One region of the Arthrobacter sp. STN4 genome, then DNA from elsewhere that is predicted to be linked to it. Evidence: riboswitches for the same ligand, from Rfam matches in the RefSeq annotation. Region 1 holds a riboswitch; each other region holds the start of a gene.
The links. Region 1 has a riboswitch for thiamine pyrophosphate ahead of MMF96_RS12025 (ECF transporter S component). Riboswitches for the same ligand answer to the same signal wherever they lie in the genome.

Region 1 (5,881 bases):
CCAGTCCGGCGCCGAGCTTGGCCAGGGGATTCGCGCCCGCCAGCCAGGCGCGGGACCGGGGCTGGGCCAGGATGTCCACGCTCATCGCCGCACCGCCTTGCCGGCCGCCCCGGCCGGCGGCGCAGCGACCGCCGGATCCGCCGAGCGGTCCGCGGGGCCGTCATGGTCCCGGGCCTCAACGGGGGCAGCCCCCCCGGCCGGGGCGCCGAGGACCAGCCGGTCCCCGCCCAGGACCTGGGAGAACGTGGCGTCGTGGGTTACGGAGACCACGGCCGTGCCCGCGTCGAGCAGTTCGGTCAGCAGCGAGGCCAGCTCCGCCCAGGTGTTGGCGTCCTGCCCAAAGGTGGGCTCGTCCAGGACCAGCACCTGCGGGCTGGCGGCCAGCACCGTGGCCACGGACAGCCTGCGCTTTTCGCCGCCGGAGAGGGTGAAGGGGTTGGCGCCCGCCACGTGGGCCAGCCGCAGCCGCTCCAGCAGGCCGTCCACGCCGTCTTCGCCGTGTCCCAGCAGCCGTGGGGCGAACAGCAGTTCCTCGCGCACGCTGCCCGTCACAAACTGGTGCTCCGGTTCCTGGAACACGGTGCCGATCCGGCTGATCAGCTCCCGGCCGCGCCACTTCAGCGGCGCGCTGCCGGCGCCCCGCGCCAGCGGCTCAAGGGCTTCGAGCCGTCCGCCCGCCGCAGGCAGCAGCCCGGCAAGGGTCAGTGCCAACGTGGATTTCCCGGCCCCATTGGGCCCCGTCACGCTGAGCGCCCGCCCGGCGGAAATCCGCACGGACGGCACCACGGCGGCCGGCACGGCCGGGTGCCGCCGGCGGCCCTTGGCCCGGGACACCGCCAGGGACTCCGCCGCAAGCAAAAGGTCCGTGCTGTCGTCGTGCGGGGGAAAGCCGGTGCGCGGACGGACGGCGGGCACGTGCCCGGGCACCCACACGCCCGCGGCGGACAGCATGCCCGCCGCCTGGGCCAGGACCGCGGCGGGCGGGCCGTCCAGCAGCACGCCGCCGGGCTCCCCCGCCGCTTCGGGAGCCAGCACCACGATCCGGTCCACGACGTCGAGCCACACGGACACGCGGTGTTCCACCACCACCAGGGTGGCGCCGGTTTCATCCAGGCTGTTCCGGACGGCGTCGCGCACGTCCACCACCCCGGCCGGGTCCAGGTTTGCCGTGGGCTCGTCCAGGAGCAGCAGGCCGGGGCGCATGGCCAGCATGCCGGCCAGTCCGAGGCGCTGCTTTTGGCCACCGGACAGCGCGGAGCTCGGGTGGTCCAACGGCAGCCGAAGGCCCACGGCCTCGAGCGCCGCGGGCACGCGGCGCCAGATCTCCTCCCGCGGCACGGCCAGGTTTTCGGCACCAAAGGCCACGTCGTCGCCGATGCGGGAGAGCACCACCTGGGAATCGGGGTCCTGCTGCATCAGGCCGGTGCGTCCGCGAGACTCCGCCACGGGTGCGCCGTCGATCAGCAGGGACCCAAACTCGTCCGCGTCCTCATCGACGCCAAGCACGCCGGCGAGCGCGTGCAGCAGCGTGGACTTTCCGGCGCCCGAAGGCCCCAGCAGCAGCACGCGTTCGCCCGGCGCGATCTCCAGGTCGAGGTCGTGGACGGCCTTGGCGGCGCGGCCCGAATGCTGCCAGCCCCACCCCTTGGCGCTGATCCGGGCGGGTGCCACGCCAAGCCCGGCGGCCCGGCCCGGACCGCCGGCCGGGGCCGTTGCCCCCACGGCTACACCACCGGTTCGGTGGCGGCGCCGCGGGAGGTCAGGTTGGCCAGGACACCTGTGCGTGCCAGCCCGCGGACGGCGAGCCAGGACAGCAGCCCGGCGATGACGGCGCCGGAGATGGCACCGAAGACGGTGTAGACCAGCTTCCAGACAAACGCCCACTCCACGTTCCAGACCAGGGAGTCGTTGATGCCCATCGCCACACCGGACAGGGCGCCGGCCAGCAGCGCCACCGGCAGCGAAAAGCGTCGGTAGCGGACCACGGCGAAAATGAGCTCCGCGCCGATGCCCTGGACCAGGCCGGAGAGCAGGACGGTGAAGCCAAAGGAACTGCCCAGCAGCGCCTCCACAATGGCCGCCACGATTTCGCAGAACAACGCCGCGCCGGGTTTGCGGATCACCAGGCCGCCGATGACGCCGGCGATCAGCCAGCCGCCGCCGTAGAGTCCGCCGAGAGGCGGGAATGCGGCGGTGGCAGCCGCGATCACGCCGTAGGCGGCAGACCACAGCCAGAAGATGACGCCCACGGCGACGGACAGGACGGCGGCCACCACGATGTCCACCACGCGCCACGTGGTTTTGGGTGCTGCCTTGGGGTTTGCGGAATTGCCCGCGACTGACTCGCTCATGTTTCCTCCTTTGCAGGAGGGGCGGTGCGGCGGTATCTCCGCGCACCGAAGAGAACTCGACTCCCTTCGCCGGTACTAGCCGGAGCAGGTTCGAGGGTCTGCGGCGGACCGCACTCTCAGCGCCCTGTTCCGGGATCCGGGACGGGACGCTCCCCTGTCGTGTTGAATTGCGGCTTCAGTCTACCCGCGGCGGCGTGCCGCGGCCAACGTTCCTGGCGCACGACGGCGGGAGGCCGGCCCGGGTGGCCGGCCTCCCGCCGTCGTGCCTGGCTGGGCTGGGTTCCGGCGTTACCCCACCACCACCGTGCCCACCATGCCCATGTAGTCATGCAGGGCACAGATGTAGCTGAAGGTCCCTGCCTTCGTGAAGGTGACGGTGAACGTGGATCCCGGGAGCATGAGCCCGGAATTCAGGTCCCCACCGGCAAACGCCGCAGGATTGCCCACGGGCATGTTGAAGTCCGCCGGCTCCGTCCCAAAGGTGACCGTGTGCGGGGCCGCCATGCCGTTGTTGATGAACGTGACCGTTTCGCCCACATGGATGCGCACCGTGGGCTGGATGTAGCGCATCACCATGGCCACCCCGTCGTCGGCGCCGACGTAGACGTGGTGCGAATCAGCCTGCGCTGCCGTTGCATTCCAGAGCATGCGCCCGTCCAGCAGGATCCCTTGTGCCTGCTGCCGGCTCTGCCTGTTGTAGTCGTTTTGCGTGTAGGGGTATGGCGTGCCGGCCGCCGCCACGTGGACGGTGCCCTTCATCATGGCCCCGTGCACCAGGCAGTAGTACGTGAAGTCGCCGGCTGCGGGGAACTGCAGGCTGTAGCTCGCCACGGCAGGAAAGCCGCTGTCGGACACGTTGGTCAGGATGCCCGAGTTGTAGTAGGACGCCCCGTCGTAGGTGCTGCCGCCAATGGGGAACAGCTGCGTCGGGTCGCCGGGGTTGAAGGCCATCAACGGCGCGCCGGGCGGCAGGAAGGTGACGGTGTGCGGCTCGGCCGAGTTCGCCTGCCAGGTGACGGTGTCCCCCGCGTCGACATAGACGTCGGTGGGCAAAAACGCCATGCTCTGGATGGCCTGGTCCGGTGACTCATTTCCAGCCAGGACTGTCCAGGTGTGCGGGCCCTGCCCGCCTGCGCCGGGGTCGGCGACTGCCGGGCCCGAAAGTGCCAGCGGCACCAGCAGCGCCAAGAGTGCGGCAACCAGCACCGGCACCTTGCGCGAAGAAAGATGGTTCAAGCGAAGATTTTCCAAACGACGCCTCATGGGTCGTTCCCTTCTCGAAAGCTGCGGCCCCCTGGCCAGGCGGCCGCGCGAGATGGTCCCTCCCTCAAGGGGGCCCGCTCTGTCCGGCCGGCATGCCGGCGGGACCGGATGCGCATGGAACCCCCTGAGCTCCGGGTCCAATGCGCGCCGCCCGCCATGGCGGGCGGGGCGTTGATGATGGGGCATTGTGCTGCCACTGCCCGGCGCACCCGCAGCGCCGTCAAGGACAACTGACAGCCCGCGAACACGCACTTCCCATGGTGCACCCGGGCGGGAGGCTTGTCGACAAGTGGTCAGGGAATTCCGTCCAAGTACCGCCGCATCCTGCTTGCCCCGGCCCGCTGACCCGTTAGGCTGGCAGGGAACTTTCACAGCGCATCAAGCCCGCCGCACACCAAGGAGAGTCATTGTGAATATCGTCTTCAAGCTGCTGGGCACGGGCGTGAGCCTGGCCGCCGGGTTTGCCGCCGGCAAGATCGTGGACGTCGCCTGGGAGAAGGGCACCGGCAACAAGCCGCCCAAGGACGGCGCCGACCTGGAAAACAGCCTGCGCTCGGCCCTGGCCTTCGCCCTGGTGTCCTCCGCCGTGGCCGCCATCATCCAGGTCATTGCCGGGCGCACCACGCAAAAGGCCATCGCCCGGTTCAACAAGCACCCCGAAGAGGTCTAGCCCGAACGGTTGGCAGCCGCGGCGCTACTCTTCGTCCCGGTCGTCCACGACGGCGGCCACCACGTCGTTGAGCTCGTCCGTGCTGAGCAGTTCCGGGCGCCGGTGCTTGGTGCGGTACCCGGCACGGCCCACCATGTGCGCGGACACCGGGACCGTGAGCAGTTGGAACAGCCACGCCACAAGAAGCAGCGGCACCAGGGCCCAGGCCCGCATTTGCAGGCCCACGGCGGCCAGCATCAAAAACAGGCCCAGCACCTGCGGCTTGGTCGCGGCGTGCATGCGGCTCATCAAGTCCGGGAATCTCAACAGCCCGATCGCCGCGGCCAGGCTCATCAGCGCCCCGCCCAGCAGGCAGATGGCGGTCAGCACGTCAAGGATGCTCACGCCTCCCCCTTCCGGTGCGCCACGAACCTGGCCACCGTGACGGAGCCGATGAAGCCGATCACGCTGATCACCACCAGCAGCACCAGGTTCCCCGTGTCCCGGTTCACGGCCATCTCCATCGCCAGGCCCGCCCCAAAGATCGCCAGCAGGACGTCGGCGGCTATCACGCGGTCCAGCAGCGAGGGCCCCGCCGCGATGCGGTAGATGGTCCCGGCCGCTGCCAGGGAAAGTACGACGGCGGCAATCACCACCACAATGTGCAAGCCTGTCACTGTGCCTCCTTGGGCGGTGTTCCCTGGGCCGGGCGGCCAGGGGTCCGCGCCTCTTCGGAGAGGGCGGCGAGTTCCTGCCGGCTGCCCATGATGCGGATGATTTTTACCTCGATGTCCTGGATGCCCGTGCGCACCTTCTCCACGCTGTCCGGTGTAGGCGCGTTCATCGCATGCACGTACAAGGTGGAGGTGCCGCGGTCCACCTCCACCACGAGCGAGCCGGGTATCAGCGAGAGCACGTGCCCCACGGCCGTCATGACCAGGTCGGAACGGCTGCGCAGGGGCACGGCCACCACGGCATTGCGGATCCGGGGCCCCTTGGCCACCGCCCACAGAAAAACCTGGCAGCTGGCCACGATGATTTCCTTGAGGAACCACAACGCAAACCACAGGGCCCGGGGCAGGTTGAAGCGCCCGCTCAGCTCCACCGGCGGCAGGTACAGCGCCCGGGACACGCCCCAGGCTATCGCCAGCCCAAAGAGCAGGTTGCCGGGGCTGAAGTTTTGCCAGAGGGCGCCCCACACCACCACCAGCCACACCAGCAGCGGCAGCTTCTGCCAGAAGCGGTGCCATTTTCCCCCCGCGGCCGGCCGGCTCATGGCTGCACCGTCCCGGTGCCCAGCACTGCCTGGATGTAGGGAGTGCGGGCCACCATGCCCTCCGCCGCGTGTTGGCTGAGGGCAAACAGGGGTCCGGCAAAGACACTCAGGGCCACGCCCAGCGCCACCAGCCCCAGGGTGGAGTGGACCATCATCTTGGGCAGGATGGGAATCTCGTTGTCACCGGAGAAGCGGCCTTCCACGGCGTCCACGTGCAGGCTGGTGCGCAGCGCGCGCATGCTGCGTCCGCCGGCGGCATCCGGCGCGGTGGCCAGGAGCACGGGGTCAGGTTCCTCGGCGTCGGCGGTGCTGCGCCAAAACACCCGGTTCCACACGCGGGCC
Region 2 (5,881 bases), on a different contig from region 1:
GCGATGACAAAGGCGGGCGCGTTGGCATGGTCCAGTGTGGCGCCTGCCGCCTCCACGGCCGCAAGCACGCCCTGCGCCTCGCTGGCCGGCACATGGATGTCGAGGTGGAAGCGGTTGGGGTTGGGCGTTTCGGTCTGCTGGAACCACAGCGTGGGCAGCCGGCCCGACGGGTCCCGGAGGTCGTCCGGCTCCCCCTCCTTGAATCCCAGGGCGGACGCCCACACGGGCGCCACTGCCGCAAAGTCGGCAGTGTCCATGGCAATTTCAACGCGTCGCAGCAGCTCCGGATGCGCCACGGCCCCGGCCTGCCGCGCCGCCGCCGAGATGGCCTTTGCCAGGGACGCGTCCCGCGCCGTCACCTTGGAACCGGCGTCGTGCGAGGTCAGCACCACGAACAAGGTGTCATAGCGCCAGTCCACATCGGGGTGGTGGTTGGCTTCCTGGGCCAGGGCGCCAATGGCGGCAAAGAGCTCCAGTGCCGCGGCCGACGACGGGCACTTCAGCGCCGCCGCCAGCCCGCCCAGGCGGAACCTCCAGTCCGGCAGCACCGCCAGCTCCGCGTCAATCTGGTCCCTGGTCAAAACATCGTTCGCAGCCATGGCAGGCTCCTTCAGTTTTTGTTTTAGAGGTCCGGGCGGCCCTCCATGGCCGACGACGCCAAGGCATGGGCCCGCTTGGGGATGCGCCCCGCCCGTGAGGCCAGTCTGCCACCGATCACCGCGTGTTTGAAGGCCTCGGCCATGCGGACCGGGTCCTGCGCACGGGTCACGGCGGTGGCCAACAGGACGGCGTCGCAGCCCAGCTCCATGGCCAGGGCGGCGTCGGACGCGGTGCCGATTCCGGCGTCGAGCACCACGGGCACGCCGGCCCGGGAGACGATCAGTTCGATGTTGTGCGGGTTCAGGATGCCCAGCCCGGTGCCGATGGGGGCGCCCAGCGGCATGACGGCGGCGGCGCCAAGCTGTTCCAGGCGCAGCGCCACCACCGGGTCGTCGTTGGTGTAGGCGAAGACCTTGAAGCCGCGGTTGACCAGCTGTTCGGTGGCGTCGACGAGTTCGACGGCGTCGGGCAGCAGGGTGTGCTCGTCGGCGATGACTTCCAGCTTCACCCAGTCGGTTTCCAGCGCCTCGCGTGCCAGCTCGGCCGTCATGACTGCCTCGCGGGCGGTGAAGCAGCCGGCCGTGTTGGGCAGCACGCGGATGTTGTTTTCCAGCAGCAGCTCGAAGAGGTTGGTGCCGGCACCGCCGCCCCCGCTGCCGGGGGCGTACCGGCGCATGGCCACCGTGGTCAGCTCGGTGCCGGAGGCCACGAGTGCCGCTCCCAGGCCGTCCAGGCTGGGCGCCCCGCCGGTGCCCATGATCAGCCGCGAGCCGAGCGGGACGCCCGCCACGGTGAACGGGTCGGTTTCCGTCAGGATTTCAGTCATGGTGCTTCGCTTTCTTCCAAAAGGGTATGTTTGCCGGCGCGCGTGCCGGGCGGGGTGCCGGGCCGGCGCCCGGCCTGAGGCCGTGCCTAGCCGCCCTGGACGGCCGTGACGATCTCGACGTCGTCGTCGGCAACCACCGCGGTCGCCGACCACTGGCTGCGCGGCACAATGTCCGCGTTGCGGGCCACGGCCACGCCCAGCCGGCCGCCGTCGGCCGGCTGCCCGGTGGGCAGGATGGCCCGCCCCGTGACGGCGGCGACGAGATCGGCGACGGTGGTGCCGGCGGCCAGCGGCGCGGCGGCGCCGTTGAGTTGGATGATGCTCATGGTGTCTCCTGTGGGGTGGGGCCGGATGGGCGAAGCGCGGGTGAAAACCGGTCGGGGCGGAAGCGTTCCCACGCGAGGTCGGTGATGTCACCCAGCAGTTGGCGGACGGTGTGTGCGGCGATGGCCGTCAGCAGGACGCCGTGCCGGAAGAAGCCGGTGGCAATGATGAGCCCGGGAATGTCGCGCCCGGCGCCGTCGGCAACCCGGCCCAGCAGCGGGGCGTTGTCCGGGGTGCCGGGGCGGGCCCGCGCCGTGGTTTCCAGCAGTTCCAGTTCGGCGACGGCGGGCACCAGCACCTGGGCGTCGCGCAGCAGCTGGTGCACTCCCCCGGCGCTGACGGCCGCCGAGCCGTCCTCGCGGCTCGTGGCGCCGATGACCACCGTGTTGTCGTTGCGCGGCACAAGGTAGACCGGCAGCCCCCGCACCAGTCCGCGGATGGTGGCGGTGGCCAGCGGCTGCAGGTGGGCGGGCACGCGCAGGCGCAGGATGTCCCCGTAGACGGGCCGGACGGGCAGCTCCAGGCCCTCCGGCAGGCCCTGCAGCAAGGGCGCGCCAAGCCCGTTGGCCACCACCACCTCGCCGGCGTGCACCTCGCGGCCGTCCTCCAACCGCACGCCGGTGACCCGCGAGCGGGAATCCTGCGGGTCCTGGTGCAGCAGCGCGACGGCGTTGCGCCGGATGCTGGTCTGCTCCTCGCGCAGCCGCCCCCGCTCCGCCGCCACCACGTTGAGCTGGACACGGATGGCCGTGGCCACGCCGCGCGGATCCACCTGGTGGTCCTGGGCAATGCGGTAGGCACAGGAAATGTGCGGCCCCACCAGCGGCTCCGCGGCGCGGGCCTGGCGGATGCCCAGCTGCTCCACGTCCAGCCCGTGCGCGAGCTGGACCTCCCGGAGGTCGGCCAGCGCGGCGCGGTCCGCGGCGTCGGCACCCAGGACCAGGGTCGGCGTCGTGCGGAATCCGGTGTCGGCATGGCCGGCGGCCACCAGCGGGGCGACGAATTCCGGCCAGCGGGCCGCGGAGGCGAGCGTCAGTTCCAGCAGGCCCTCCTCCTGGTAATGCAGTTCGCTGACGGGGGCCAGCATGCCGGCGGCAGCAAAGGTGGCGCCGGTCGCGGGCGAGGGGTCGATGACGGTGACGTTGCGGCCGCTGCGCTGGGCTTCCCAGGCGATCCCCAGGCCCACGATCCCGCCGCCGATGACGGCCACGTCGGTGGTGATGGCCTCGGACACGGCTTTTGAATCGGGCGTGTGCGCCATGGCTGTGACTCCTTCCCTACGCCGGTATGGGCCGGATCAGGTTCCGCGCCCGTGGGCGCCTTTCGGTCGGCACAGGTGTGTGCCCTCTCAGCCGGCTTGCCCGGCTCCCGCGGTACTGAACTAGTCTATGAGACATGAGCCTGCCTTCCGCCATCCATGACGCCACGCCCCCAGCCCCCGCTCCCCCGATCGCCGACGCACGCCTGTACGTGTGCACCGATTCCCGCCGGGAACGCGGCGACTTTGCGGAATTCCTGCGTGCCGCCTACGCCGGCGGGGTCGACATCATCCAGCTGCGCGACAAGTCGCTCGAGGCTGCCGAGGAGCTGGAACTGCTCGCCGTGCTGCGCGGTGTGGCGGAGGAATGTGGCAGGCTGTGGGCCGTGAACGACCGCGCCGACATCGCGCGGCTGTCCGGGGCGCCGGTGTTCCACGTGGGCCAAAAGGACCTGCCCCTGCCTGCCGCGCGCTCCCTGGTGGGGCCCTCCGTGGCCATCGGGCTCTCCAGCCACGACCCCGCCCAGGCCACGGCCGCCGCAGCGAATCCCGAGGCCGGCTACTTCTGCGTCGGGCCGCTGTGGGCCACGCCCACCAAGCCGGGCCGGTCCGCCGTCGGGCTGGGACTGGTGGAGCACGCCGCCTCGCTGGGGACCGCCAAGCCGTGGTTTGCCATCGGCGGCGTGGACCTGACAAATGTGGACGCCGTGGTGGCGGCCGGCGCCTCCCGGATTGTGGTGGTCCGCGCCGTCACGGACGCCGACGATCCGACGGCGGCCGCCCAGGAACTGCTCTCCCGGCTGCCCGCGCTGGGGTAGCCCTTCCCCTGGCCACACCGACGGCGTGCCATCCCGGCGGGGGCGGGTGAAATGACACACGCCGCCGCCTGCATGGCACGCCCTGGGCGCAGGCGCCGGCGAAACCGTCGAGTGGCGGCGCGCACAGGCCTAGCCCGCCGGCTCCATCTTCGCGGACACCTTCCGCAGCAGGGCTGCCAGCAGTTCCCGCTCCCCTGCGTCGAGCCCTGCCAGCGCTTCCCTGTCCAGGTCAAGCAGATGCGGAAATTCGCGGTCCACCAGTTCGGTTCCGAGCGCCGTCAATTGCATGAGGACAACCCGCCCGTCGCGTTCCCACGGCAGCCGCTCCACGAGCCCGCGCCGGGCCAGCCGGTCCACGTTTTTGGTGGTTGAGGCGCCGCTGAGCATCGTTGCCGCCGTCACCTCGCTCGCCCGCAGGGGCCGTTCGCTGCGCGCAAGGGCGCACAGGACGTCGAACTCGGCCCGCGAAACCGCAGCGGCGGCAAGGCCGCGTTCCACCCGGTGCGAGGCCTGGGCGCCGATGCGGGAGATGCGCCCCATGACCTCGATGCTGGAGACGTCCAGCCCCGGGCGCGACCTTTCCCACCCGGCGCGCGCACGGTCCACAAAGTCGCCTGCCGCATTCGTTTCCATTCCCCCAGTCTAGAGAGGATGCTCACACAGTTCACATCTATTTTACTAGTAAAATATCTTGTAGCATGGAACCATGTCCGCCCTGACCCGTGTCCGCCTCTCCCGCGCCGCCCTGGCCCATTCCCTTGCCCCGGCCACCTGGCGGGCATCGTTTGCCGTCCGCCCGGCCGACGCCATCTTCGCCCCGGCCATCAAGGTCGGCATCGCCGCCTCCCTGGTGCTCGTGGGCGGCGGGCTGATGGGACATGAACAGCTGGCGGGCATGGCGTCCCTGGGCGCGCTCTGCTCCGCCTTTGGGCGGTACCAGCCGTACCCGCGCCTGGCACGCGTCCTGGTCCTGGTCGCGGCCGCCCTCCTCCTGGCGGCGGGGGCGGGCGCAGTCCTGGGCGGGGCGGGCGTGCCGATCTGGCTCCAGATCGCCGTGCTGTCCCTCATCGCCGGCGCCGCGGCGCACCTGTTCTCCGCCTGTGGCATCACCGGCCCCGGCGCCGTGATCCTGGTCTTTGCCGCCTCGGCCGGGACCGGATTTACTCACACGATGGGCACCGTCCCCCAGGTGCTGGGCGCCGTCGCCGTGGGGGCCGTGGTGGGCTGGGTGGTGGCCATGGCACCCGTGCTCGTTGTGCCGATGGGCCCGGCACGGCTGGCCGTGGCCCGGGCCATCGCCGCGGCCGTCCGCCTGGGAACGGCCGACGCCGGTCCCCACCAGGACCCCGCAGCCGCCGCCTTGCGCCGGGCCCGCGAGGCGGTGGCCCTCAGTGCCGGACCGTTGCGCGCCGGCAGCCGGCGTTCGCGCGCCCTGCAGCGCGAGGCGGCGGTGCTGAACCAGCTGCTGGATGAGACCTCCGCGGCCGAGGCCCTGCATGGCGCTGCGCGGACTGCCGCACTGCAGCGCCTGTCCCGGCACGAGGCCATGTTGCGTAAAAACAGGGGCGTGCCGGAGCTTGCAGGGCCAAAGCTGCCGGCGCCGGACTCCGGCTGGATGCCGTCGCTGCAGGGCTTGCTGGCGCAGGCTCGCACGGGCCTGCGGTCACGGGCCAGCGGCAGCCAGGCGCTGCGCATGGCCGCCGCCTCTTCACTGTCCGGCTGGGCCGCCGTCGGGCTGGGACTGGAACATCCGCTGTGGGCCTCGATGGGCGCCGTGGCGGCCTTGCAGGGGTTGAACTACGGCACCACGGTCCAGCGCAGCATCCAGCGGCTGCTGGGAAACGTGGCCGGCGCGGTGGTGGCCATGGTCCTGCTGTCCTTCGCGTTGGGGTTCTGGCCGTCCGTGGGCCTGGTGGTGGCGTTCCAGGTGATGGCCGAGCTGCTGGTGCTGAAGAGTTACACGCTGACCACCATTGTCATAACGCCGATGGCGCTGATCATGACGGGACTCGGCTCGCACCTGGGCCCGGATGCGGCGTTCAGCCGGGTTGCGGA
Region 3 (5,881 bases), on a different contig from region 1:
TCCTGCTGCTCTTCACGCTTTTGGGCGCGGGTGGGCCGGTCGCCCAGGTCCAGCAGGCGCAGGTCGGTGCCGCGGGGCGCGGCCAGGTGCTCGGCACCTCCCATCATGGTCGGTTCCCAGTCAAAGATCATGCCGTCGTCCTCGCCGATGACCACGGTGTCACCGGGCGTGGCACCGGCCTTGAACAGGCCTGTTTCCACCCCTGCCTTGGCCAGGCGGTCGGCGAGGTAGCCGATGGCCTCCTCATTTTGGAAGTCGGTCTGGCGGACCCAGCGTTCGGGCTTTTCGCCGATGACCCGGAACAGCGGCTCCAGGTTCTTTTCTTCACGGCGGATCGTGAACGGGGTGGCGTTCACGGCGCGCGGCCGCAGCACAACGGGGGTGGCCTTGACGGGGGCGGCGGCCACGGCGTCGCGGGCTTCCTGGACAATCTCGGCCATGGCAAAGCCGAGCTGGCGCAGGCCCTCGTGGCTGGCCGCGGACACCTCGAACACGCGGTATCCGCGGGCTTCCAGGTCGCCCTTGACGAACTCGGCCATGTCGCGCCCGTCCGGGGCGTCCACCTTGTTCAACGCCACCAGGCGCGGCCTGGCGTTCAGTGGCACCACCTCGCCGTCGGGGCCGGCAAAGCCCATGTCCACGGCGTAGCGGTCAAGTTCCGCCTCGATGACGGCCAGGTCGGAGATGGGGTCGCGGTCCGGTTCCAGCGCGGCACAGTCCAGGACATGGACCAGGGCGGCGCAGCGTTCCACGTGGCGCAGGAAGTTGTGGCCCAGGCCCTTGCCTTCGCTGGCGCCCTCGATCAGCCCCGGGACGTCGGCGATGGTGAAGCGGACGTCACCGGACTGGACCACGCCGAGGTTGGGCACCAAGGTGGTGAAGGGGTAGTCGGCAATCTTGGGCCGTGCGGCGGACATGGCGGCGATCAGGCTGGACTTTCCGGCCGAGGGAAAGCCGACCAGGGCGATGTCGGCGATGGACTTCAGTTCCAGGACGATGTCCCGCTGGTCCCCCTCCACGCCGAGCAGGGCGAAGCCGGGGGCCTTGCGCTTCTGGGAGGACAGGGCCGCATTGCCCAGCCCGCCCTGCCCGCCGGCCGCGGCAATGTACTCGGTGCCGACGCCCACGAGGTCGGCCAGGACCGTTCCGGCCTTGTCCTTGACCACGGTGCCGTCCGGCACGTCGAGGACGAGGGTCTCGCCAATCCTGCCGTCGCGCCAATCGCCCATGCCCGGGCCCCCGTTGCCGGCATTGCGGTGGGGGGCGTGGTGGTAGTCCAGCAGGGTGGTGGTCTGGGCGCTCACGCGCAGGATGACGTCCCCGCCGTCCCCGCCCTTGCCGCCGTCGGGCCCGCCCAGCGGCTTGAACTTCTCGCGTTTGACAGAGACGCAGCCATGGCCGCCTGCCCCGCCGGATACATGCAAAACAACCCGGTCAACAAAGCTGGCCAATGGGATCTCCTTGATTAGTACTGCCGTTGCGCAGTTACATTCTAGTCTGCGCCTCTTTGGCGGCGCCGACGCCGGCAGGCCGCGTTGGGCGCTGGCTGCCACACGCGCCAGGCAGCGTGTCACACGCTGCCTGTTAAAAACTCTGCCTGTTAAAAACGCCGCCTGTTAAAAACACAGTGGAGGGGGCCGGCCGGCCCGCTCCACTGGTAAATGCCTTGGTGTTAGACCGTGGCTGCGACGATGTTCACGACGCGGCGGCCGCGGCGCTGGCCGAACTCGACTGCGCCGGCGTCCAGGGCGAACAGGGTGTCGTCCTTGCCGATGCCCACGCCCGCGCCGGGGTGGAAGTGGGTGCCGCGCTGGCGGACGATGATCTCGCCGGCCTTGACGACCTGGCCGCCGAAGCGCTTCACGCCGAGGAACTGAGCGTTGGAATCACGACCGTTGCGAGTGGAGCTCGCGCCCTTTTTATGTGCCATTTGAAATGCCTACCTTTTGACTAAAAGACTGCTGAAGAGGATCTGTTTCGCTTGCGTAGGGTAATTACGCGATCGAGGTGATCTTGACCTTGGACAGTTCCTGACGGTGGCCCTGGCGCTTCTTGTAGCCGGTCTTGTTCTTGTACTTCTGGATGACGATCTTCGGTCCGCGAAGATCCTCCAGCTTCTCAGCCGTAACCTTCACATTTGCCAGGTCCTTTGCGGCGGTGGTGAGCTTCTCACCATCAACCAGAAGCAAAGCGGGCAGCTCAAGTGTGCTGCCGACTCCACCGGGGACGCGGTTCATGGTCACGTAGTCTCCGACGGAAACCTTTTCTTGACGGCCGCCTGCGCGGACAATCGCGTACACCACTGGGGAACTCACTTCTCTCGACGTTTATTACAAAGAATTAATGTGCCTCAACGCCGTGGACCTCAATGGAGTTCGACCATGGAGTGGTTGCCCTAAGTGTTGGCGTAAGCACCGAAGAACAAGAATACGCTAATTCCTGGCCCGGCCGCAAATGAGACTGGTTCCGCATACCGGCGCGCAGGCAGCCGGGCTGCTGCCCGTCCGCCCCGTCCGTTCAACGGAACCGTGCACCACCACCTTAGCGGACGGGCGGCGTGGAACGGCCTCTTGGCGGGCGTGGCGCGCCGCTTTAATCCGCGGCGGCCCCGTGGCGTTCATCACGCCCACCTCGGCGGGGGCCCTGCCGCGCGCCTGGCGGCGGGCCCGTTCAGGCATGGCGGCGGGGTGCATCAAAAAAGTCAACCTCGTACCGTGCCGAATGCACGAAGGCCTCGCGCATGCGCTCCCGCTCCAGGGCAGATCCGCGCACGGCGGCCGCGTCGACGATGGCGACGGCCCGCGCCGTGGCCTCCGCGAAGGCCTCATCCGCGTAGGTCTCCAGCCACTCACCGTAGGGGTGGGCACCTGCGCCCGTGCCGGCGTCGTCCGCCAGCGTGCGGTCCCGCAGGTAGCCGGCGTGGAGCACGCGGCCCACTTCCGCATACAGCCAGTAGCAGGGCAGCACGGCGGCGGCCAGCTCGGCGTAGCTGCCCGAGAACGCCACCGCCGACAGGTGGTCCACATAGTGCTTGGTTACGGGGCCCCGGGCCACCTCCACGGGGTGGCGGCTGAGCCATTCCCGGTGCAGCGCCAGTTCCACGACCAGGCAGTTCTGCGCGCCGGCGGCCCAAAAACGCTGCTCGTCCTCAGTGGGGGCGAGGGCGCTGGCGCGGGACAGCACGCGCGAGTAGGCGTTGAGGTACTGCGCGTCCTGGGCCAGGTAATAGGCAAAGTGCCGCTCGTCGAGCCCGCCCGAGGCCAGCTCGCGGATGAAGTCCAACGCAAAGATGGCCTCGCGCTCCGGTGCGATCTGCGCCCACAGCGACCGGGTGAATTCGCCGGCGGCCGGAGCCTGCAGGGCCCACAGTTCGTGGAAGTGGTTGAGCGGTCCGTGCCCGTGCCCGATGTCGAGGACCCCGGACGCCTGCAGGCAGCCGGTCAGCCAGTCCTTGGCGCGGCGCATGCTTTCGGCCCAGCTGCCGGTCTGCACCTGCAGGGTGGCCAGCGCCGCGGACAGCGAGCAGCCGGTGCCATGCGTGTTGTCGGTGTCCACGCGCGGGCCGGCAAAGATTTCCACCGAGCCGTCCGGTCCCACCAGCGCATCGGGGCACTGGTCACCTTCCAGGTGCCCGCCCTTGACCAGCACGGCTGTCCCGTGGACCGCGGCCAGGGCCTTGCCCTGCTGCAGCGCCGCGTCCCAGCTGGCAGCCTCGGGCTCCCCGCACAGGACTGCCAGTTCGGCCAGGTTGGGCGTGGCCAGGTGGGCCTGATGCAACAGCCGGAGCAGGGACTTGCGCGCGTCCCCGTCCACCAGCGCATCCCCGCTGGTCGCCACCATCACCGGGTCAAGCACGACGACGGGCGGCCGGGTTTCCGCCAGCCACTCCCCCACCGTGTCCATCACCTCGGCGTTGGCCAGCATGCCGATCTTGACCGCGTCAATGGTGATGTCCGCGGAGAGGCTGTCCAGCTGCTGCCGGAGAAAATCCGCAGCCGGGACGTGGACGCCCTGGACACCCTGCGTGTTCTGGGCCGTCAGGGCCGTAATGGCAGCCATGGCGTAGCCGCCGTGGGCCGAGATGGACTTGATGTCCGCCTGGATGCCGGCGCCGCCCGAGGGGTCGGAGCCGGCGATGCTGAGCACGTGCGGCGGCCGCGGTGCGGGACCGGGGGCCGGCTGGTTCGGGGCGGGCTGCGGGTTCGTGGTGGTCCGGGGCGTGGTGTTGTGGGTCAAGCGGACATCCCTTCGCCGGTGCTGGCCGGTCAGGTTCAACGGGTTTGTTCTCAGCCGGCCCTCGTGGCCTGGCACCCCGTGTCGCTCACCACATTAGCGCCCCTGCTTCCGCTTAAGCGAAAACTGGGTGCCAGTAGTTGCCGCATCGCAACCGGAAAAGGTTGACAAAACCGTAACTATTGACACCCAGTTGGGCGGGGACGCTACAGCTCGGAAGCGGGCACGCCGACGCCGAGCATGATGATCGGGGCCGCTTCCTTCGCTGCCGCCGGTCCGGCCTGCGCCGTCTCAGCCTGCGCCGAACCCGTCCGCTCCGACCCGGTGTGCGCGGCCGGCTGGGCCGGGCCGCTTGTGTGAGGCGTGCCGCCCTGCCCGGCCGGGACGGCCGAGGTCTCAACGCTCATGTCCGCACCGCCCTGTGCGCTGCGGGCGCTGCGGTTGCGGCGCGGGCGGCGGGAGCGCGAGCGTTCCGGGGATCCGTCCCGGCCCTCGGACGCGGCGTCGCCGGCGGCCCGGACGGTGCCGGTGCCCGGCCCTGCGGCGGTGGGAGCGGCGGCGGGCGCCGGTGCAACGCCATCCGTGGCCTTCGGGCCGGCGAGCTGGTCCAGTGCCTGGGCCAGGCCGGCCAGCGCCGCCGCCTGCTCGGCACGGTGGTCGTCGCCGGCGGGGTGGTGGCCGCGGGGCAGCGCCACGGCCTCACCGCCGAGCGTCACCGTCGCGGTCTCCGCCAGGCTGGTGGGCAGCGTTTCCACCTCGACGTCGGCGACGTCGTCGTCCGCACGGCCCGGCTCGGTGCGGGCGGGCGCGCCGTTGCCGTTCCCGGCCTGGCCGTCCTGCGCGGGCTCGTGGTGCGCGGCGGCCGCCGCAGCGGCAATGCTGGCCAGCGCGGCACGTGCCTGGGTGGCCTTTTGCTGCCGCTCGGCCTCGGCTGCCGGGTCCACGACGGCGGCCTCAAGGTGCTCGTGCGCCTCCTGCCCGTCACCCTCGTGCTGCTGGGAACGGTTGCGGTTGCGCTTGCGTTCGCTGCGCGTGGAGCGGTTGGCAGTGCGTTCGACGTCGCGGTGCTCGCTCCGGCCCGGCTGCGGGTGGTGCTGCTCGGCAGCCACCGTGTGGACGCGGCGGTGCTCCACGGGGATCTCGTGGGTGACCATGCCCCGTCCGGCGCAGGCCTCGCACAGCTCCCCGAACACTTCCAGCAGCCCGGTGCCCATGCGCTTGCGCGTCATCTGCACCAGTCCCAGGCTGGTGACCTCGGCCACCTGGTGCTTGGTCCGGTCGCGTCCCAGGCACTCGACCAGGCGGCGGAGCACCAGGTCCCGGTTGGATTCGAGCACCATGTCGATGAAGTCGATGACGATGATGCCGCCGATGTCACGCAGGCGCAGCTGGCGCACCACTTCCTCGGCCGCCTCAAGGTTGTTCTTGGTGACGGTTTCCTCGAGGTTGCCGCCGGAGCCGGTGAACTTTCCGGTGTTGACGTCCACCACGGTCATGGCCTCGGTGCGGTCAATGACCAGCGAGCCGCCGGAGGGCAGGAACACCTTGCGCTCAAGGGCCTTGGAGATTTGCTCGTCGATGCGGTGGGCACCGAAGATGTCCTCGGACTTGGTCCATTTTTCCAGGCGGTCCAGCAGGTCGGGGGCCA

Region 2: it holds a riboswitch for thiamine pyrophosphate, as region 1 does, so the genes downstream of both, thiO (glycine oxidase ThiO) here and MMF96_RS12025 (ECF transporter S component) in region 1, are expected to answer to the same signal.
Region 3: it holds a riboswitch for thiamine pyrophosphate, as region 1 does, so the genes downstream of both, MMF96_RS07370 (bifunctional hydroxymethylpyrimidine kinase/phosphomethylpyrimidine kinase) here and MMF96_RS12025 (ECF transporter S component) in region 1, are expected to answer to the same signal.

Annotation. Positions count from the first base shown of each region.
Region 1 is NZ_JAKZGX010000015.1:23,203-29,083, reverse strand. It holds gene MMF96_RS12035 (energy-coupling factor transporter transmembrane protein EcfT) at 1-85, opposite strand, end outside; gene MMF96_RS12030 (ATP-binding cassette domain-containing protein) at 82-1,722, opposite strand; gene MMF96_RS12025 (ECF transporter S component) at 1,725-2,351, opposite strand; TPP riboswitch at 2,396-2,517, opposite strand; gene MMF96_RS12020 (plastocyanin/azurin family copper-binding protein) at 2,640-3,587, opposite strand; gene MMF96_RS12015 (DUF4235 domain-containing protein) at 4,024-4,284, shown strand; gene mnhG (monovalent cation/H(+) antiporter subunit G) at 4,309-4,668, opposite strand; gene MMF96_RS12005 (monovalent cation/H+ antiporter complex subunit F) at 4,665-4,931, opposite strand; gene MMF96_RS12000 (Na+/H+ antiporter subunit E) at 4,937-5,539, opposite strand; gene MMF96_RS11995 (Na+/H+ antiporter subunit D) at 5,536-5,881, opposite strand, start outside.
Region 2 is NZ_JAKZGX010000024.1:16,426-22,306, forward strand. It holds gene MMF96_RS15100 (4a-hydroxytetrahydrobiopterin dehydratase) at 1-599, opposite strand, end outside; gene MMF96_RS15105 (thiazole synthase) at 623-1,426, opposite strand; gene thiS (sulfur carrier protein ThiS) at 1,513-1,752, opposite strand; gene thiO (glycine oxidase ThiO) at 1,749-3,011, opposite strand; TPP riboswitch at 3,008-3,131, opposite strand; gene thiE (thiamine phosphate synthase) at 3,146-3,826, shown strand; gene MMF96_RS15125 (MarR family winged helix-turn-helix transcriptional regulator) at 3,956-4,459, opposite strand; gene MMF96_RS15130 (FUSC family protein) at 4,533-5,881, shown strand, end outside.
Region 3 is NZ_JAKZGX010000007.1:44,948-50,828, forward strand. It holds gene obgE (GTPase ObgE) at 1-1,451, opposite strand, end outside; gene rpmA (50S ribosomal protein L27) at 1,673-1,930, opposite strand; gene rplU (50S ribosomal protein L21) at 1,995-2,303, opposite strand; gene MMF96_RS07370 (bifunctional hydroxymethylpyrimidine kinase/phosphomethylpyrimidine kinase) at 2,671-4,236, opposite strand; TPP riboswitch at 4,227-4,325, opposite strand; gene MMF96_RS07375 (Rne/Rng family ribonuclease) at 4,440-5,881, opposite strand, start outside.